2 regions of the Streptomyces sp. NBC_00503 genome follow, and region 2 is predicted to be linked to the other one. Evidence: riboswitches for the same ligand, from Rfam matches in the RefSeq annotation. Region 2 holds a riboswitch; the other holds the start of a gene.
What was found. A riboswitch is a leader RNA that binds a small molecule or an ion and turns the genes downstream of it on or off. The one in region 2 is predicted to bind ZMP and ZTP.
Positions count from the first base shown of each region.

Region 1: linked by a shared signal. The riboswitch ahead of glyA (serine hydroxymethyltransferase) and the one ahead of OG490_RS30470 (bifunctional 5,10-methylenetetrahydrofolate dehydrogenase/5,10-methenyltetrahydrofolate cyclohydrolase) in region 2 are both predicted to bind ZMP and ZTP.

Region 1 covers NZ_CP107855.1:4,933,885-4,944,026, reverse strand. The annotation lists gene OG490_RS23035 (2'-5' RNA ligase family protein) at 94-702, opposite strand; gene trpS (tryptophan--tRNA ligase) at 832-1,845, opposite strand; gene glyA (serine hydroxymethyltransferase) at 2,135-3,403, opposite strand; ZMP/ZTP riboswitch at 3,439-3,529, opposite strand; gene rocD (ornithine--oxo-acid transaminase) at 3,639-4,847, shown strand; gene OG490_RS23015 (glutathionylspermidine synthase family protein) at 4,889-6,082, opposite strand; gene OG490_RS23010 (hypothetical protein) at 6,122-6,442, opposite strand; gene OG490_RS23005 (hypothetical protein) at 6,557-7,405, shown strand; gene pdxR (MocR-like pyridoxine biosynthesis transcription factor PdxR) at 7,413-8,804, opposite strand; gene OG490_RS22995 (carboxymuconolactone decarboxylase family protein) at 8,851-9,354, shown strand; gene OG490_RS22990 (hypothetical protein) at 9,381-10,109, opposite strand.
Region 2 covers NZ_CP107855.1:6,685,616-6,695,757, reverse strand. The annotation lists gene OG490_RS30485 (NAD(P)/FAD-dependent oxidoreductase) at 1-1,233, shown strand, start outside; gene OG490_RS30480 (MAB_1171c family putative transporter) at 1,230-2,414, shown strand; gene OG490_RS30475 (peptide MFS transporter) at 2,523-4,031, opposite strand; gene OG490_RS30470 (bifunctional 5,10-methylenetetrahydrofolate dehydrogenase/5,10-methenyltetrahydrofolate cyclohydrolase) at 4,180-5,091, opposite strand; ZMP/ZTP riboswitch at 5,120-5,213, opposite strand; gene OG490_RS30465 (methyltransferase domain-containing protein) at 5,306-6,067, shown strand; gene OG490_RS30460 (RNA polymerase sigma factor) at 6,280-7,854, shown strand; gene OG490_RS30455 (vWA domain-containing protein) at 7,873-9,678, opposite strand; gene OG490_RS30450 (ATP-binding protein) at 9,675-10,142, opposite strand, start outside.

The DNA.
Region 1 (10,142 bases), 1.8 Mb from region 2:
ACTACGGTCGTCGATTGTGACTTTTCGCCCGACGGCTCGGCCGTTCCACGCCCTGATCCTGCGAAGGATCAGCTTCCGGTTCCGGTTCCTGCGTCAGGAACGGCGTACGGTCGCCTCGCCCGCGGCGGCCGCCGGGCTGTCGGTCGCCGAGCCCAGCTGCGCCGGAACGCCCGGTGCGCCGCCCCCGAACGGATACTCCCGCAGCTTGCGCCAGACCCCGTCCGAGCCCTGCTCGTAGAGGGCGAAACCGCCGCAGGTCCACTCCGCCGCATAGTCCGCGAGGGTGCTGAACGCCAGGTCCATCGCCTCCTCGGAGATCCCGTGGGCGACCGTGACGTGCGGGTGGTACGGGAACGCCAGCTCCCGGCTGAGCGGCCCCTGCTCGTCGCGGACCCGGCCCTGGAGCCGGGTGCAGCCCGTGCCGCCCTCGACGACCTGGACGAAGACGACCGGCGAGAGGGGCCGGAAGGTTCCCGTGCCGGCCAGCCGCATCGGGAAGGGCCGTCCGGCGGCTGCGACCTCGGCCAGGTGGGCGCGGATCTCCGGCAGCCGCTCCGCGGCCACCTCCGTCGGCGGCAGGAGGGTGACGTGCGTGGGAATGCCGTGCGCGGCGGCGTCCCCGAAGCCCGCGCGCAGCTCCTGGAGGCTGCTGCCGTACGGCTCCGGGACCGCGATCGAAACGCCGAGCGTTACGGTCCCCACGAATCTCTCCTCCGCCTGTCGTTCCTGTGCGTCGTCGGTGCGCGGCCTGTGGGCCGAGCGGGTGCTGCCGCACCAGTGTGGCGGCAGCACCCCCCGGATCGCCAGGGCCCTCTTCCTCTTCCGTGCGTCTCAGTGCTTCGCGGGCAGGAATCCGAGGTGGTCGTAAGCCTGCGCCAGAGTCTCCGACGCGACCGCGCGAGCCTTCTCCGCGCCCTTGGCCAGCAGGTTGTCCAGGGTCTCCGGGTCGTCCAGGTACTCCTGGGTGCGCTGCTTGAACGGTGTGACGAAATCGACCATCACTCCGGCGAGATCGGTCTTGAGCGCGCCGTAGCCCTTGCCCTCGTACGCGGTCTCCAGCGCGGCGACCGACTCACCCGTGAGGGTGGAGAAGATCGTGAGCAGATTGCTGACGCCGGGCTTCTCCACCGGGTCGAAGCGGACGACGGCCTCGGTGTCCGTGACGGCGCTCTTGATCTTCTTCTCGGTGGCCTTGGGCTCGTCGAGGAGGTTGATCAGGCCCTTGGGGGACGACGCCGACTTCGACATCTTGATCGCCGGGTCCTGGAGGTCGTAGATCTTCGCGACCTCCTTGACGATGTGCGGCGCGGGCAGCGTGAAGGTCTTGCCGAAGCGCTGGTTGAAGCGCTCGGCCAGGTCGCGGGTCAGCTCGATGTGCTGGCGCTGGTCCTCGCCGACCGGGACGGCGTTCGCCTGGTAGAGCAGGATGTCGGCGACCTGCAGGATCGGGTACGTGAACAGGCCGACGGTGGCGTTGTTGGCGCCGCCCTTGGCGGACTTGTCCTTGAACTGGGTCATCCGGCTGGCCTCGCCGAAGCCGGTGATGCAGTTCATGACCCAGCCGAGCTGGGCGTGCTCGGGCACGTGGCTCTGGATGAAGAGCGTGCAGCGCTCGGGGTCCAGGCCGGCGGCGAGCAGCTGCGCGGCGGAGAGCCGGGTGTTCGCGCGCAGGTCCTTGGGATCCTGCGGCATGGTGATCGCGTGCAGGTCGACGACCATGTAGAACGCGTCGTGCGTCTCCTGTAGGGCGACGTACTGGCGGATCGCTCCGAGGTAGTTCCCGAGGTGGAACGAACCGGAGGTGGGCTGGATACCGGAGAGCGCGCGGGGACGATCAGAAGCCATGGCTTCATTCTCTCAGGTGCGATGACGGGCTCGGGCCCGCCTTTGACCGGATCTTGCCCGGCCCGGCCGGCCTCCCGGGGCTCCGCCCCGGACCCCGCGCCTCAAACGCCGGCGAGGCTGGATTTTCCCCTGCGGGGGCTCGAATTGCCCGGCGGGGCCGGAATTGCCGCTGCGCGGCATATTCCAGCCCGTCCGGCGTTTGAGGACCGGGTCCGGGCGGAGCCCGGGGAACGGTGGAAGGGCGGGTCGGGGACGAGCCCCGCAGGGCCCCGCCCCCTCCACCGCGTCGCTACGCCAGCGGGAGCCCCGGGGCCGGGAAGGCGGCCATCAGGTCCGAGACCTCCGCGCGGATCGCGGCCAGGGCCTGCTCGTCCCCGTCCGCGGCCGCGGACACCGCACGCGAGATCCAGTCGGCGACCACCGGCATGTGCTCGGTCGACAGACCCCGCGACGTCAGCGACGGCGTACCGATCCGGATCCCCGACGGGTCGAAGGGCTTGCGCGGGTCGAAGGGCACCGTGTTGTAGTTCACGACGATGCCCGCCCGGTCCAGCGCCTTCGCCGCGATCTTGCCCGGGACCCCGCGCGAGGTCAGGTCCATCAGGATCAGGTGGTTGTCCGTGCCGCCGGAGACCAGGTCGAAGCCCTGGGCCAGCAGTGCCGCGGCCAGCGCCTTGGCATTGGCGACGACCGCGTGGGCGTACGAGACGAAGGAGGGCTGCGCCGCCTCGTGGAGGGCCACGGCGATACCGGCCGTGGTCTGGTTGTGCGGGCCGCCCTGGAGGCCCGGGAAGACCGCCTTGTCGATGGCCTTCGCGTGCTCCTCGCGGCACATCAGCATCGCGCCGCGCGGGCCGCGCAGGGTCTTGTGGGTGGTGGTGGAGATGACGTCCACGTGGCCGGCCGGGGAGGGGTGCGCGCCGCCCGCGATCAGGCCCGCGATGTGCGCGACGTCGGCGACGAGGATCGAGCCCGCCTCCTTGGCGATCGAGGCGAAGGCCTCGAAGTCGATCGTGCGCGGGAGGGCGGTGCCGCCGCAGAAGATCAGCTTGGGGCGCTCGGCCAGCGCGAGTTCCCGTACGGCGTCGTAGTCGATCAGACCGGTGTCCGCCTGGACGCCGTACTGCACGCCCCGGAACCAGGAGCCGGTCGCCGAGACGCCCCAGCCGTGGGTCAGGTGCCCGCCCATCGGCAGGGCCATGCCCATCACGGTGTCGCCGGGCTTGGCGAAGGCCAGGTACACGGCGAGGTTGGCCGGGGAGCCGGAGTACGGCTGCACGTTCGCGTGGTCCACCCCGAAGAGGCCCTTCGCCCGCTCGACGGCCAGGGCCTCGATGCGGTCGATGTTCTGCTGGCCCTCGTAGTAGCGGCGGCCCGGGTAGCCCTCGCTGTACTTGTTCTGCAGCACGGTGCCGGAGGCTTCCAGCACGGCGGCGGACACGTAGTTCTCGCTGGGGATCAGGCGCAGGGTCTCCGCCTGGAGGGTTTCCTCGGCGGCGACGAAGGACGCCAGCTCGGGGTCGGTGCTGAACAGGGCGGGGTGGTGGCTCGCGCTCATGGCGGCTCCTCCGGGGTCGATGTCAGATCTCGTCCCCGCGAGGCCCAGGCGAGCGGCCCTGTATGCGGTCGTGCCCGCACGACTCCCCCGGAGTTCGTTCTCCGTACGCCAGTCGCCGTGCGTACGCACACCTTAGCGGGCGCGCCACGAGAAAGGTTTCTCCGGCCGGTATACGACCCAGGATGCAGAGTGACGCCACCCTCGTCACAGGCCATGAACGACGATCGGAGACCCCGTGTCGACAACTGCTGATGCCATCCGTTCCGCCGACGCGCACAGCGCGCACAACTACCACCCCCTGCCCGTCGTCGTCGCGACCGCCGAAGGCGCGTGGATGACGGACGTGGAGGGCCGCCGCTACCTCGACATGCTCGCGGGCTACTCCGCGCTCAACTTCGGCCACGGCAACCGCCGCCTCCTCGATGCCGCCCGCGCCCAGCTGGAGCGGGTCACCCTCACCTCCCGCGCCTTCCACCACGACCGCTTCGCGGACTTCTGCACCGAGCTGGCCGCGCTGTGCGGCAAGGAGATGGTGCTGCCCATGAACACGGGCGCGGAGGCCGTGGAGACGGCCGTCAAGACCGCCCGCAAGTGGGGGTACGAGGTCAAGGGCGTCCCGGACGGCCACGCCAAGATCGTGGTCGCGTCCGACAACTTCCACGGCCGCACCACCACGATCGTGTCCTTCTCGACGGACCACGACGCCCGCGACCACTTCGGGCCCTACACCCCCGGGTTCGAGATCGTCCCGTACGGGGACCTCACCGCGCTCTCCCACGCCGTCACCTCCAACACGGTCGCCGTGCTCCTGGAGCCCATCCAGGGCGAGGCGGGCGTCCTCGTACCGCCCGCCGGATACCTCCAGGGCGTACGGGAACTGACGCGCGAGCGGAACGTCCTCTTCATGGCGGACGAGATCCAGTCGGGGCTGGGCCGGACCGGGAAGACCTTCGCGTGCGAGCACGAGGGAGTGGTCCCGGACGTCTACATCCTCGGCAAGGCCCTGGGCGGCGGGGTCGTCCCCGTCTCGGCGGTGGTCGCCGACCGCGACGTCCTCGGCGTGTTCAAGCCGGGCGAGCACGGCTCCACCTTCGGCGGGAACCCCCTGGCCTGCGCCGTGGCCCTGGAGGTCATCGCGATGCTGCGCTCCGGCGAGTACCAGCAGCGCGCCACCGAGCTCGGCGACCACCTGCACCGGGAGCTGAACCTGCTGGTCGGCGGCGGTGCGGTGACCGCCGTACGGGGCCGCGGGCTGTGGGCGGGCATCGACATCGACCCGGCGCGCGGCACCGGCCGGGAGATCTCCGAGAAGCTGATGGACCTCGGGGTCCTGGTCAAGGACACCCACGGGTCGACGATCCGGATCGCACCGCCGCTGGTGATCAGCAAGGAGGACCTGGACTGGGGCCTGGACCAGCTCAGGTCGGTCCTCGCCACCGAATAGCGGCTCCTCTCAGAGGATGCTGCGCCTACAAGATGCTGCGCCTACAAAATGACGTGGGGCAGGAAGCGGGCGTACTCGTCCGTGACCGGCCCCGCCGATTCGCGGATGCCGAGCCCCGCCGCCTCGTCCTCGACGACCCACGCGCCGAGCACCACCCGGTTGCCGTCGAAGTCGGGCAGCGGGGCGAGGGCCTGGAAGACGTACGTCTCGTCCGGCTCCGGCACGAACGGCTCGCCGCCCACCGGATGCAGGGTGACCCCGGCGCCCTCGCGCCCCAGCAGCGGCTTCGCCGCGTAACCGCCGGTCTCCGCCAGCTCGCGCGGGCCGTCGAGGTAGGCGGGCAGCAGGTTCGGGTGCTCCGGGAAGAGCTCCCACAGGACGGCCAGCAGCGCCTTGTTGGAGAGCAGCATCTTCCACAGCGGCTCGATCCAGGCGGTGGTGCCGGAGCCGCCGCCGTGGTCGTAGCTGCCCAGCACCTGCGGGGCGAACTCGTCGGTGACCAGCCACTCCCACGGGTAGAGCTTGAAGCACGCGCGGATGAAGCCCAGCTTCTCGTCCACGAACCGGCCGGACAGGGCGTCCCAGCCGATCCTCTCGACGGACAGCGCCCGCGCGTCGATGCCGGCCTGCTCGGCGGTCTCCCGGAGGTAGGCGACCGTCATCAGGTCCTCGCCGAGCTCGTCGGTCTCGGAGTGCGCGAAGTGCAGCGGGCCGGGGGGCAGCAGTTCCGCCTGCCGGCGCCAGGCCTCGACCAGCCGCTCGTGCAGGGAGTTCCACTGGTCGGCGCCCGGGAAGCGCTCCTCCATCCAGAACCACTGCGGGCTGGCGGCCTCCACCAGGGAGGTCGGGGTGTCGGCGTTGTACTCCAGCATCTTGGCGGGGCTGCCCTCGGCCCCGTCGTAGCGCAGGTCGAAGCGGCCGTAGAGCGAGGGCTGTTCGGCGCGCCGCCGCCAGGACTCGGCGATGAGCGCGGCGAGCTTCGGGTCGGTGATGCCGAGGTCCGCGAAGCGGTCGTGCTCGACGATGTGCTCCGCCGCCGCCAGGCACATGGCGTGCAGCTCCTCGACCACGTTCTCCAGCGCCTCCACCTCGGGCAGCGAGAAGGAGTAGTACGCGCTCTCGTCCCAGTAGGGGCGCAGGGAGTCGTCGGGGTAGCGGGTGAGCGGGTAGATCAGCCCCTGTTCCTCGACGGTCTTCTGCCAGTCGGGGCGGGGTTCGATCGTGTGGCGCTTCATCGGTGTGCGTTCCCTCGGGTATCGGGCGGCCGGGCTCGGTCAGCCGCCGCTGGAGCCGGAGCTCTTGTGCCCGCCGATGCCGCCGCGGGTGACGGCCGATTTGTCGAAGCTGCCGCCGGAGGCCTTGCCGCTGCGCACGGAGCCGCCGTAGTAGTACGTGCCGCGGCTGGTGGTGCCGCCGCTGCCGGTCTTGCAGTACTTGTCGTCGAGCTTGTCCAGCGTGGTCCGGTCGACGCAGCGCCTGTCCGGTTCGCTGCTGTTGCCGCAGGCCACCAGGGTGGCTGCGAGCAGGCCCATGCCTCCGAGGACGACGGCGCCGGAACGCATGCGGCGCTGCTTGGTGCGGCTGCTGGTGTCCATGTCTACTGCTCCCCCTAGGGCCTGTGCTGCCGACAGAGTAGAGCGGGTCCCCGGACCGATGGAATCCGGCCGTCCCCCGATCCGCGGGACTAGAGTCGCTTCGTGCTCATTGGGATGGTTTGCGCGCTCGGTGCGGCGGTCTGCTTCGGCACGGCGTCGGTCCTTCAGGCGGTGGCGGCGCGGGCGGCGGAGCCCGGGACGGGCTCGGGGGTCGACACCGCCCTGCTCCTACGGGCGCTGCGCCAGTGGCGCTACCTCGCCGGACTGGGCCTGGACGGGCTCGGCTTCGTCCTCCAGATCATCGCCCTGCGCCACCTCCCCATCTACGCGGTGGGCGCCGCCCTCGCCGCCAGCCTCGCGGTGACGGCGGTGGTCGCGGCGCGGCTGCTGCGGGTCCGGCTCAGCGGAACGGAATGGGCCGCGGTGGCGGTGGTGTGCGGGGGGCTGGTGATGCTCGGACTGTCCTCGGGAGAGGAGGGCTCCCAGGCCGGTTCGCTCGCGCTGAAGCTGGGGCTGCTGGGGGTGGCGGGGCTGGTGCTCGTGGTCGGAGCCGTGGCGGGCGGGCTGCCGGACCGCAGCCGGGCGCTGGCGCTGGGCCTGGCGGCCGGGACGGGCTTCGGGGTGGTGGAGGTCGCGGTCCGGCTCATCGACGAGGTCTCGCTGTCGGCCCTGTCCAACCCGGCGCTGTACGCGCTGCTGCTGGGCGGTGGTTCGGCCTTCCTGCTGCTCACCTCGGCCCTGCAGCGGGGCTCCGTGACGGTGGCCACCGCCGGGATGGTGCTGGGCGAGACCCTCGGCCCGGCGGCGGTGGGCGTGGCCTGGCTGGGCGACCGCACCCGCGAGGGTCTGACCTGGCTGGCGATCACCGGCTTCGCTGTCTCCGTGGCTGGCGCCCTGGCACTGGCCCGCTTCGGCGAGCCCCCGGCGCAGGAAGGGGAGGAGTCCGGGCCGACGGAGGCCTGAGGCGGTCTCACGGCAGCGCGGCGACCAGCGCGGCCAGGGTCGCGGACCAGGCGCTCTGGGTCGGGGTGCCGAAGCCGACGACCAGGGCCTCGCGCGGGGCCGCCGTCGCCTCCGGGTGGCGGAAATAGGACAGCGACTGGAGGCCCAGGTCCTGCCAGGCGGCTGCCCGCAGGGCCGCGCGTTCCCCGCCCGGCTCCAGGTCCAGGACCGCGTGGAGTCCCGCCGCGATCCCGGAGACCGCCACCCGGTCCCCGACCGCCGCCACCAGCTCGTCCCGGCGCCGCCGGTACCGCAGCCGCATCCCGCGCACGTGCCGGTCGTACGCCCCCGACCGGATGAACTCCGCGAGCGTCAGCTGGTCCAGCGCGCTGGAGCTCCAGTCGGTCCGGCCCTTCGCCGCGACCACCTCGTCGAGCAGCGCGGGCGGGACCACCATCCAGCCCATGCGCAGCCCCGGCGCCAGGGACTTGCTCGCCGTGCCGAGGTAGACCACCCGGCCCGGGTCCAGCCCCTGCAGCGCGCCCACCGGCTGGCGGTCGTAGCGGAACTCGCCGTCGTAGTCGTCCTCCAGGATCAGCCCGCCCGTGGACCGGGCCCAGTCCACCGCCGCCGCCCTGCGTACCGGGGTCAGCGCGGCGCCCGTCGGGAACTGGTGCGCCGGGGTGAGGAGCACCGCGCCCGAAGCGGGGGACAGCGAGTGGGTGTGCGCTCCCGCCGCGTCCACCTCCAGCGGCCGGGTCCGCAGCCCCGCCGCGGTCAGCAGGTCCCGGTGCTCGTCGAGCCCGTAGCTCTCCACCGCCACCTCCCGGACCCGGCGCGCCCGCAGCAGCTTCGCCAGCACCATCACCCCGTGCGCGAACCCGGAGCACAGCACGATCCGTTCCGGGTCCGCGTGCACCCCGCGGGCCCGTGCCAGGTACCCGGCCAGGGCTTCGCGCAGTTCCACCCGGCCGCGCGGGTCCCCGTACCCGAAGGCCTCGTTGGGGGCGTCGGTCAGGGCCCGGCGGGCCGCCGACAGCCAGGCCGCGCGCGGGAAGCCGCCCAGGTCGGGGGTGCCGGGGAAGAGGCTGTACGAGGTCCTCGCGCGCACGGGGCGCCGTACGGGCGCGGCCGGAGCGCTGCGCCGCTCCCGGGCCCGTTCCGCGACCCGGGTCCCGGAGCCCTGCCGGGCCGTCAGCCAGCCCTCGGCGACGAGCTCGGCGTACGCCTCGGCGACGGTGTTGCGGGCGATCCCCAGATCGGCGGCGAGCGAGCGCGAGGAGGGCAGCCGGGTCCCCGGGGCGAGCCGCCCGCTGCGCGCGGCCTCGCGCAGCGCCTCGGTCAGCCCGGCCCGCAGACCGCGTCCCGCGGACAGCTCCAGGTGCAGGTCCGCGCCGAAAGTGGCCCAGGATTCCGTCATGGATATGGACCATACCGGCGGGCCGCCTGCTTCGTAGGGTGGGCTCATGACCACTCACGTGCACACCACCGACCTCGCCGCCGAACACGCCCCCCGCGGCAACTGGGGCCAGCACTCCCCCGAGATCTACAAGGCGGTCCTGGCCCTGGAGATCGCCGCGAAGAAGGGCCTGGACCCCTCGCTCGTCGAGCTCGTCAAGATCCGCGCCTCACAGCTCAACCACTGCGCCTTCTGCCTCGACATGCACACGAAGGACGCCATCGCGGCGGGCGAGAGCGTCGAGCGGATCGTGCTGCTCGGCGCCTGGGAGGAGTCGCGGCACTTCTACACCGAGAAGGAGCTCGCCGCGATCGAGCTGACCGAGGCCGTCACGGTCCTGACGGAGGGCTTCGTGCCCGACGAGGTGTTCGAGAAGGCGTCGAAGCACTTCGAGGAGAAGGAGCTGACCCAGCTGATCGCCGTGATCGCGACGATCAACGTCTGGAACCGCTTCGGCGTCACCTACCGCATGGCCCCGGGCCACTACACCCCCGGCATGTACAACAAGTAGTCGGCGGACCGGTCCTCCCGGCCGCGTCAGCCGGCCGGGCGGAAGGCTGCCAGGGCGGCGGCGTGGTGCTCCTGGGTGAGCGTCCACTCGGGGGCCGGGCCGGCCGTCAGGACGGCCCACTTCTTGCCGTCCTGCGCGAAGAAGACCCGTTCGATCCCGCGCCGCCTGCCGTGCGATTCCGCGCTGTCGTACTCGTAGACGAGCTCGCCGGCGTCGGCGGCGCCGGGTGCCGGGCCGACCCGGATCTCCTGGTAGCCGGAGGTCTGGGCCCGCAGGTACGAGGAGGCGCCCTGGACGGCTCCGAGCGGGCTCAGGTCGGCCTCGCTGACCTGGAAGATCTGGACCAGGGAGGCGCGGTCGGGCGAGCGGTAGAAGACTCCCGAGGCGGCCTCCTCCCTGACCCAGCCGACGGGCACGGCGACGGTGAAGCCCTTCGCGTCGCGCACCGTCTCGTGCGCGGTGCTGCCGCTGGCGCCGGGGCTGGGGCTACGGGTGGGACTGGCGCTGGGGCTCGGTCCGGAGGCAGCGGTACCGGTGGGCGCGGGCGCGGCGGATGCGTCGCCGGTCGCCGGAGCGCTCGAAGCGGTGAGCCCCGGGGGCACGGGCTCGTCCCCCCGCTCCCGCTCCACGAACCAGACGGCCGCCGCGCCGATCGCGAGCGCGGCCACCGCGACCACCGCCGTCGTGGGCGTCAGCCACCGGCCGCGCGGCCCGTCGGGGCGCGGGGGCCCCGGCGGTACGGGCCCGGGCGGCACGGACCCCGGGTACGGGTCGTACTGGGGCAGGGG
Region 2 (10,142 bases):
GTCGGCAAGACCGCCCGGGGCTGGCTGCCGCGCCACGGCGAGATGCAGTTCAGCATCTCCTGCAGCCGCGACCTCCTCGACTCGGTGATCCGCTCCCGCGTCATCGAACTGGCTGGGGTCACCACCCTCCAGCAGAGCCGGGTCCGCGCCCTGGAGGGCGGTGCCGACCGGATCACCGGGGTCCGTGTGGACACCCCGGGCGAGGAGAACCGGCTGGTCACCGCCGATCTCGTGGTGGACGCGAGCGGCCGCGGCTCGCGCGCCCGCACCTGGCTGGAGGCGCTCGGCGTGAGCGGCCTCGAGGAGGCCGGGGTGGACTCCGGCCTGGTCTGCGCGACCCGCGTCTTCGAGGCACCGGAAGGCGCCCACGCCATGGGGTTCCCCATCATCGACGTGCGGTCCGACCCGCGGATGCGCGTACCCGGCCGGACGGCGACGATCGTCCCGATCGAGAACGGCCGGTGGCAGGCCACTCTCTCCGGCACCCACGGCGGCCGGCCCACCTCCGACCCGGAGGCCTTCCTCTCCTTCGCCAAGGGGGTCCGCGACCCGATCGTCGGCGAACTCCTCGAGGGCAGGAGGCCGCTGACCGGCGTCTCCGTCACCCGGGGCACCGCCAACCGCCGGATCTTCTTCGAGAACGCCGAACTCCCCGACGGCTTCTTCGCCGTAGGCGACTCGGTCGCCACCTTCAATCCGCTCTACGGCCAGGGCATGACGGTCGCCGCCCAGGGCATCCTCGCCGTCCGTACGCTGCTGCGCGCCAAGGGTCTGGCCCACCCCTCCATCGGCATCGGGGCGCAGCGCGCCATCGCCCCGCGGGTGGCCGCCGCCTGGGACCTCGCCACCTCGCAGGACATCAAGTACCCGGGTGCCACCGGCATGCAGCCGCGCGCCGGGGCCGGACTGCGCGGCGCGTACGTCGACCGGCTGATGACCGGTGCGACCACCACAAAATCGCTCACCGCCGCCCTGCTCCAGGTCGTCACCATGAACCGGGCGCCCGCGTACTGGCTCCGCCCCGCCGTGGTCCGGGAGGTGCTTCGGGCCTCCGGGCGCGGCGCCCTGAAGGCGGCTCCGCTGACCGCCGCGGAGCGGGCGGTCGCCGGCCTGGACCTGGACGGTCCGGCCGCGCCGCCGGTGCCCGCCCCGGCAGCCGGGACCGCACGGACCGCCCGGACCGTCGGGACCGGGACCGCGGGCCCGGCCGGCCCCGTAGGACGCGCGCGATGATGGACAGCCTCGTCCTCCTCGTCCCGGGCACGGTGATCGTCACGGCGCTGATCGTCAAGGCGCCGACCTTACGCCGGGGTTGGGACCAGCCCCCCGTACGGGCCGTGTACACCCTGCTCGTCGTGGGCGGGCTCGCCGTCTTCCTCTCGACGCCTCCGGCCATCGTCGCCGTCAACAGGCTGACCGGGGTGGTGAACTGCGCCGCCCCACTGGTCTACAGCCTGCTCACCGCCTTCTCGGGCGCCTGCATCGTGCTGATCCTGCACTGGAGCGGCCCCGCGACCCCGGCCGTGCGCCGGGCCACGCGGCTGACCGTGGCCGCCTACGGCGCCGTGACCGTGGCGATCGTCGTGTTGTTCGCCAAGGGCGAGGCACCGGTCGAGCAGCTGCGGGCCCTGGACACGTACTACGCCAACACGCCGTGGCTGCGCGAGATGATCATCTGCTATCTGTCGGCGCACACCGTGGGCAGCACCGCGCTCACCGTGCTGTGCCGGAAGTGGCTGCGCCGGCTGGATCCGGCGATGCGGCCGCTGCGTACGGGACTGGCCCTGCTCATGTTCGGCGGAGCGTTCGACCTGGCCTTCCTCGCCCTGAAGTGGACCGCGGTGATCGCCCGCTGGCGCGGTGGGGACCTGGACTACCTCTCCACGTACGTGGCACCCCCGGTGGCCGCCTCCGCGGCCCTGCTGGTCGGATCCGGGTTCATCGCACCGCTGGTCGGCGAATCGGCGCCCTGGCGGGACTACAGCCGCTACCGGCGGCTGCGGCCGCTCTGGGCGGCGCTGCGCGGATTCTCCCCGTGCGGGATGCGGCCCGTGCCGCTGACCTGGTGGTCCCCGGTCGGGATCCGGCTGATCCACCGCGAATCGGTGATCGACGACGGGATCCTGGCGCTGGTGTGCTGGTTCGACCCCGCCGTGCGCGCGCAGGCGTACGAGGCCGCGCGCGCCCAGGGCCGGCCCGAGCGGCACGCCGCCCTGGTGGCGGACGCGGCCATGCTCGCGGCCGCCTGCCAGCGCCGGGCGGCGGCCGAACGGGCGGGCGGGCGCTGGAGCGAGGCGGCGCCGGGCCGCGAGGCTCCGTACCGCCTGGACTCCCGGCCGCTGACCGAGCTGGCCCGGGAGTTCGACGTCTCCCCGATCGTCGCGGAAGTACGCCGCCGGGCCGCGGGGGTCTGACCGGGCCCGCTGGGCCCACCGGGTCCGCCCCTCGCGGCTCCATAGGCCTCCCTGAGGCCTCAGGGGGCCTGCGCCTCCCCCGGGGGCTCGCGGAGGCCGTACCCCGCGTCAGGCGGCCACCAGGACGGCCTCGGGGCTCTGTGACCCCTTGGCGGCCTCTCCCGTGAGCACCTTGAGCCGCTTGGTGAAGAAGACCATCACCGCGCCGGCCGCGATCACCATCGCGCCCTGCCACAGGAAGTTCCAGCTCTGGCCGATGACCGCGTCGAGCCGGGGCAGCTGCGCGCCGATGGCGTCTCCGGTGGCGGCCGCGAGGAACCAGACGCCCATCATCTGGTTGGTGAAGGCCCGCGGGGCGAGCTTCGCGGTGACCGACAGGCCCACCGGGCTGAGGCACATCTCGCCCATCACCTGGATCACGTAGACGCCCACCAGCCACATCAGCGAGACCTTGACGCCCTTGGAGGCGATGGCGGCGGCGCCCGACATGACCACGAAGGAGGCGCCGGTCAGCAGCAGGGCCAGGCCGAACTTGAACGGGGTGCTCATGCGCTTGCCCCGGCGGACCCAGAACACGGCGAAGAGCGGGGCCAGGACGATCACGAAGAGGGAGGGCAGCGACTGGGTCCAGCTGGCCGGGATGTGCCAGCCGAGCAGGGACAGGTCGGTCTTCTGGGCGGCGAACAGGTTCAGCTCGTTGCCCATCTGGTCGTAGACCAGCCAGAACAGCGTGGCGGCCAGGAAGAGCCAGACGTAGGCGCGCAGCCGGGTCCTCTCGACCGCGTCGACCTTGGGACTGCGGTACATGGAGAGCAGCACTCCGGCGGGGACCACCACGGCGACGATCGTGAGCACGAAGGTGATGTTGTCGATGCTCAGGGCGTGCGCGGCGACCAGCAGGCCGATCAGGACGGCCGTGAAGACCAGCCCGTACGAGGAGGTCCTGCGCACCTTGGCGCGCTCGGCGGGGGTCAGCCGGACCACGGGCTCCTCGCGCAGCTGGCCCGCGAGCCTGCGGCCGCCGAGGACGTACTGGACCAGGCCGAGCGCCATGCCGACGGCGGCGGCGCCGAAGCCGAGGTGCCAGTTGACCTCTTCGCCGAGGTAGCCGACGACGAGCGGGGCGATGACGGCGCCGAGGTTGATGCCCATGTAGAAGATCGAGTAGCCGGCGTCGCGGCGCTGGTCGTCCTCGGGGGCGTACAGCCGGCCGACGAGGGCGGAGATGTTCGGCTTGAGCAGGCCGGTGCCGATGACGATGAGGACCAGGCCGGGCCAGACGAAGACCGGGTTCGGGACGGCCATCAGGACGTGGCCGGCCATGATGACCACGCCGCCCCACAGGACGGCCCGGCGGGCGCCGAGGAAGCGGTCGGCGATCCAGCCGCCGGGCAGTGCCAGCAGCGAGATCATGGCCATGTAGACGCCTTCGACGGCTTCGGCGGTGCCCTCGTGGAGGCCCATTCCGCCGTGCCCGCGGGAGGCCGCGAGGAAGTGCACGAGGATGGCGACCATGCCGTAGAGGCTGAACCGCTCCCACAGCTCGGCGAGGACCAGGGTGGCGAGCCCGCGCGGGTGCCGCTGCCGCTTCTCGTGCATATCCATCGATGCGTTCACATATTCATTGCAACGGTGGGGCGGGCGGTCCGGATCGGCCTTTCGGCCCGTTACCCGCGGAAACGGAACACCCCGGACCGTAGGGCCCGGGGCGTTCGTCGTACGGTCGCACCCGCCGCGGCGGGACGAAGGTCGATCAGAGGGTCGCTCAGAGGTCGGCGAGCGCCAGACCGGCCTGCGCGGCGGCCGCCTGGACGGTCTGCTCCAGCAGCACCGCGATGGTCATCGGGCCGACACCGCCCGGCACGGGGGTGATCAGCGAGGCGCGCGCGGCGGCCGACTCGAAGTGGACGTCGCCGACGTTCCCCTCGTTGTACCCGGCGTCCAGGACCACCGCGCCCGGCTTGATGTCCTCGCCCCGGATGAACTCGGCCTTGCCGACGGCGGCGACCAGCACGTCCGCCTGGCGCACGATGGACGGCAGGTCCACGGTGCGGGAGTGGCAGTAGGTGACGGTGGCGTTCTGCTCCAGGAGCAGCATCCCGGCCGGCTTGCCCAGGATGGCGCTGCGGCCGACGACCACGGCGTGCTTGCCGGTCAGGTCCACGTCGTAGGCGGCGAGCAGGCGCATGATGCCGCCGGGGGTGCAGGAGACGAAGCCCGGCAGGCCGAAGCCCATGGCGGCGAAGGAGTGCATGGTGACCCCGTCGACGTCCTTGCCGGGGGCGATGGCCTCGAAGGCGGCGCGCTCGTCGATGTGGTGCGGGACCGGGTGCTGGAGCAGGATGCCGCTGATCTCCGGGTCCTCGGAGAGCGCGGTCAGGGTGGCGACGAGCTCCTCGGTGGTGGTCCCGGCCGGCAGCTCCACGTGGCGGGAGGTGATCCCGGCCTTGGCGCAGCGGTTCTGCTTCATGCGGACGTAGGTGACGGACGCGGGGTCCTCGCCGACCAGCACGGTCGCCAGACAGGGTGCGGTGCCGGTGCGCTCGGTGATCTTCGCGGCGTACTCGGCGGTCTGCTCCGAGATGCGGCGGGCGAGGGCGGTGCCGTCCATCAGCCGGGCGGTCTGCGCGTCCGTGGCCGTCGGCTGCGTGTTCACGGTCGTCTGGGCAGTCGTCATGGGGTCTCCTGAGCGTCGCTGCGGGATCGCGGTTCGCCCAGGCGCGCGGCAGTCGACGTACGGGAGTACGCCGGGCCGCTCCCCGGTGGTGATCCACCCGAACGCCAGTCACGGCCCGCCGCCCAGTGTAGGCGAAACCCCGGCGCTTCCTTCGGGGCCCCCGGGCCGTGCCAATCCGGTGGATGACCCGCGCCCGAGCTGGGAGGATCGAGACATGACGCGCACTTTCGACCATCTCGTCGCGGAAGCCGAGTCCGTATCCGTGGACGGCTGGGACTTCTCCTGGCTCGACGGCCGAGCCAGCGAGCAGCGGCCCTCCTGGGGCTACCAGCGCCTCCTCAAGGAGCGCCTGGCCCGTGTCAGCTCCGCTCTGGACATCCAGACCGGCGGCGGGGAGGTGCTCGCCGGAGCCGGGCCGCTGCCCCCGCTGATGGCCGCCACCGAGTCCTGGCCGCCGAACATCGACAAAGCGACCCGGCTGCTGCACCCGCTCGGCGCGGTGGTGGTCTCGGACAGCGACGAGCCCCCGCTGCCGTTCGGCGACGAGGCGTTCGAGTTCGTCTCCAGCCGGCATCCGGTGACGATCTGGTGGGAGGAGATCGCGCGGGTGCTGCGGCCCGGCGGCACGTACTTCTCCCAGCAGGTCGGTCCGGCGAGCGTCTTCGAGCTGGTCGAGTACTTCCTGGGCCCGCAGCCGGAGGCGGTCCGACGCGGCCGCCACCCCGACGACGCGGTCGCAGACGCCACGAAGGCGGGGCTGGAGGTGGTCGATCTGCGCTCGGAGCGACTGCGGACGGAGTTCCACGACATCGGAGCCGTGATCTACTTTCTACGGAAGGTGATCTGGATGGTGCCCGGCTTCACGGTCGGGCAGCACCGGGACCGGTTGCGCGAGCTGCACGAACAGATCGAACGCGAAGGCCCGTTCATCGCGCACACCGCCCGATTCCTCATCGAGGCCCGCAAAACGGGCTGAGAAATGGGCGGACGCAGCCACCGCCGATCGGTTGCCCGGTCACAGCGTGGCGCAGGTCACTCAATTCAGCGCGTAACGAATCTACTCGGGCGTGCGATGAACCGACAGGTGTCCTCGTGCGGCTCGGAATACAAACCCCCCTCGGGTCTGTTTCCCGAGTTCGCGCGATGATGTCCCGCCACCCCTTATCTGTTCGCAACGAGAGGCTCCTTGTGTCGCTCAGCCCGTCCCGTACGTTCCCCACGGAGATCGCCGAATCCGAGGCCCTGGTCGCTCTTGTCGAGCGCGGCCGCGAGCAGGGTCACATCAACGGTGATGACGTGCGCCAGGCCTTCGAGGCCGGCCGCATCCCGGTGGACCAGTGGAAGCGGGTCCTGCGCAGCCTGAACCAGGTCCTCGACGAGGAAGGTGTCGCACTTCACGTCAGCGCGGCGCCCGCGACGAAGGCTCCCGCCAAGAAGGCGCGCAAGGCGGCCGCCGCTCCGGCCCGCGCCGTCGCCAAGAAGGCTGCCGCCCCGCCGCGCCTGATCGGCGCGCGCAAGACGGCCGCTCCGGCCACCGCCGCGGCGATATCCGACCCGTCGGCCTCCGGCACCGAGGAGGAGGTGGCGGCGGAAGCCGCCGCCGCACCGAAGAAGCGGACGGTCAAGAAGACCGCCGTGAAGAAGACCGCCGTGAAGAAGACGGCTGCCACGAAGAAGGGCGCCAAGGACGGCGACGAGGGCGATGCCCCCGTGGCCGAGGGCGAGGACTGGGCAGCCGAGGACCTCGACGAGGGCGACGAGAAGGAGACGCCCAAGACGGGCGGCAGCGCCGGCTTCGTCCTGTCCGACGACGACGAGGACGACGCCCCGGCGCAGACGGTCATGGTGGCCGGCGCCACCGCCGACCCCGTCAAGGACTACCTCAAGCTCATCGGCAAGGTGCCGCTGCTCAACGCCGAGCAGGAGGTCGAGCTCGCCAAGCGCATCGAGGCCGGTCTCTTCTCCGAGTACAAGCTCGAAGAGGAGGAGGACCACAAGCCCGCGTTCAAGCGCGAGCTGGAGATCCTGGTCGAGGACGGCCGCCGCGCCAAGAACCACCTGCTGGAGGCCAACCTCCGCCTCGTGGTCTCGCTGGCCAAGCGCTACACCGGCCGCGGCATGCTCTTCCTGGACCTGATCCAGGAGGGCAACGTCGGTCTGATCCGCGCCGTGGAGAAGTTCGACTACACCAAGGGCTTCAAGTTCTCCACGTACGCCACCTGGTGGATCCGCCAGGCGATCACGCGCGCCATGGCCGACCAGTCGCGCACCATCCGCATCCCCGTCCACATGGTCGAGATCATCAACAAGCTGGCCCGTGTCCAGCGCCAGATGCTCCAGGACCTCGGCCGGGAGCCCACTCCGGAGGAGCTGGGCAAGGAACTCGACATGACCCCCGAGAAGGTCATCGAGGTCCAGAAGTACGGCCGCGAGCCGATCTCCCTACACACCCCGCTGGGTGAGGAGGGCGACAGCGAGTTCGGTGACCTCATCGAGGACTCCGAGGCGGTCGTGCCGGCCGACGCGGTCTCCTTCACCTTCCTCCAGGAGCAGCTCCAGTCGATCCTGGGCACGCTCTCGGAGCGCGAGGCGGGCGTGGTCTCCATGCGCTACGGCCTCAACGACGGCCAGCCGAAGACCCTCGACGAGATCGGCCGCGTGTACGGGGTCACCCGTGAGCGCATCCGCCAGATCGAGTCGAAGACCATGTCGAAGCTCCGTCACCCGTCGCGTTCGCAGGTGCTGCGCGACTACCTCGACTAAAAATCGGGGCCGCGCCCCTCAGGCCAGTCGGAAGACCGGCCCGCGGGGCGTGAACGGCAGGGAGGCGCCCTGCGGAACCAGGAAGGCGTGCTCGCGCCGGATCCGCAGGGTGTCGGTCCACCCGTCCGTGATCACCAGCACCGGGGCTCCGGGCGGGAAGTCCTGCGCCCGCAGCAGCAGGTCGATGCCCGGCTGCAGCACGGTCCCGCCCCGGCCGCGCACCTTCACCCGGCCCGCGATCTCGCTCGGGGGCAGATAGCCCGCGTCGTACGGCGCCGCGTCGCAGAACACGACGCGGGCGGCCGGAACGTCGCGGGCTTCGGCGTACGAGGCGATGGCGCCGAGCGCCTTGCCGAGCAGGGCGGTGTCCATCGACGCCGAGGTGTCGAGCACCACGCCGAAGGTGCAGCGGGCCGTCTCCTCGGCCGGGAAGTACCGGCCCGCGCGCGGGATGTCCGGGGTCGAGGCCTGGCGGCGGGCCGGCCGCGCGAAGCTGCGTACCGGGTCCGGTCGGGGCACGTACTCGTCGAACCAGCGGGCCAGGCGCGCGTCCCACGGCACCGGAGGGTGGGCCAGGGCCCGGATCTCCTGGATCAGCCCGGCGGGAAGCAGGCCGCGCTCCCCGTATTCGTGCAGGTCGAAGCCCTGGACCAGGCCGCGCCGGTAGAACTCGTCGAGGTCCGTGTACGGTCCGCTCCCCGGGTGGACCAGCGGCTCGCCCAGGATGTCCCCGCGGCCCTTTCCGCGCAGGGTGGCCAGCCGGCGCATCCGGCGCAGGTCGCCGGTGATCCGGTCGTAGACCTCCTCCACGGAGAGGTCCCGCAGCTCCGGGTCGTACAGCAGCCCCTCGGGCATCTCGCCCACGCCCATCTCCACGAGCCAGCCGTTGACCACGTAGTCGGCGGCCACGTTGTGCAGGTACGGATCACGGGCGCCGCGGCGCTCCCCGTGGCGCAGGGCGGCGTGCAGCATCTCGTGGGCCAGGATGAACCGCCACTCCCCGTCGGCGAAGGTGCGCAGCGGATTGATGTAGATCTCCCCGGCGGACGCGCTGACGGCCGCGATGTCGATGCCCTGGGCGCGGGCCAGCTCGGCGTCGGCGACGAGCCGCAGGCCCGCGGCGAGGCCGCCGAGCAGCGGGTAGGACGAGACGAACCAGTTCAGGGCGCGTTCCCAGGGCTGCGGCCGGTGTCCCTCCCGGCCGGCGGCCAGGTCCATGGTGGCGGACACGGACCGGGTCAGGGCGTGGGCGAAGCCGGTCTGCCAGTCGGGGACCGACGCGCTCCAGTGGCTCCAGGTGTCCAGGATCTGGTCGGGGGCGCCGGGAGCACTTGTCCCGCAATCCCCGTACCGCTCCGGGACCCCGTCCCGGCGCCAGGCGCCGGCGAGCTGCTCCTCGTCGCCGCCCGGGTACTGCTCGGGCAGCCGGTCGGGGGCCCGGCCCATGGAGAAGGTCAGCAGGAAGCGGTTGACGACCACGCAGCGGGCGGCGAGGTCGGCGCGGTCGGGCTGCGGCCGGTCGGCCTCCTCGGAGGCGGGGACGTGCCCGAAGCCGAGGTGCAGCAGGCAGTGGGCCAGGGCCCAGGCCCACTCTGCGGGCGCCGCGCGGCGGGTGGGGTGGGCGTGGATGACGCCGTTGGAGGTGACCACGGCGAGGCCGGCGGCGGTGCAGTGCCCGCACTTCTCGCTGCGGCAGTGGGTGGCCGAGACGGCGTTCAGGGCGGGGTTGTGCCGGACGGCCGCCCGCCCGGCCTCGTAGGCGAGGGTGGCCGGATCGGGCTTGGCCTGCTGGGACTTCGGCTGGTTGGCCTTGCGGGTGGTCACCGGCGGGCCTCGACCAGGCGGGGCATGTCGCGGGCGGCCTCGATGAGGAACCAGGCGGGCAGCACCGGCTGCCCGTCGGCGTCGTCGGCGATGACGGTCTGGGCCACCTCGACGGAGATCTCGGCGAGCTGCACCAGCAGGGACTTGGCGCGGTAGGCGGTCTGCCGGAGCGCGGGAGAGACGTGTTCCTTGCGGGCCGGGAGGTCCTTGACCAGGCGGCCGCGGAAGGCCTCGGCGAGGTAGTACAGCAGGTCCCGGTCCTCCAGGCGGCGCGGCCAGCTCGCGTCGCCCTTGATGACCGCCTCGATGCCGAAGGTGTGGCGGACGATCTTGGCGTAGCCGCGGAAGGAGACGGCGTGCGCGGGGGTGAGGGTGCCGTGCGCGAGCACCCCGAGGGTCTGCTCGTCCAGGTCCGGGCCGAAGGAGTGCAGGGCGTCGGAGAGCATGTGCCAGGAGCGGGGCGT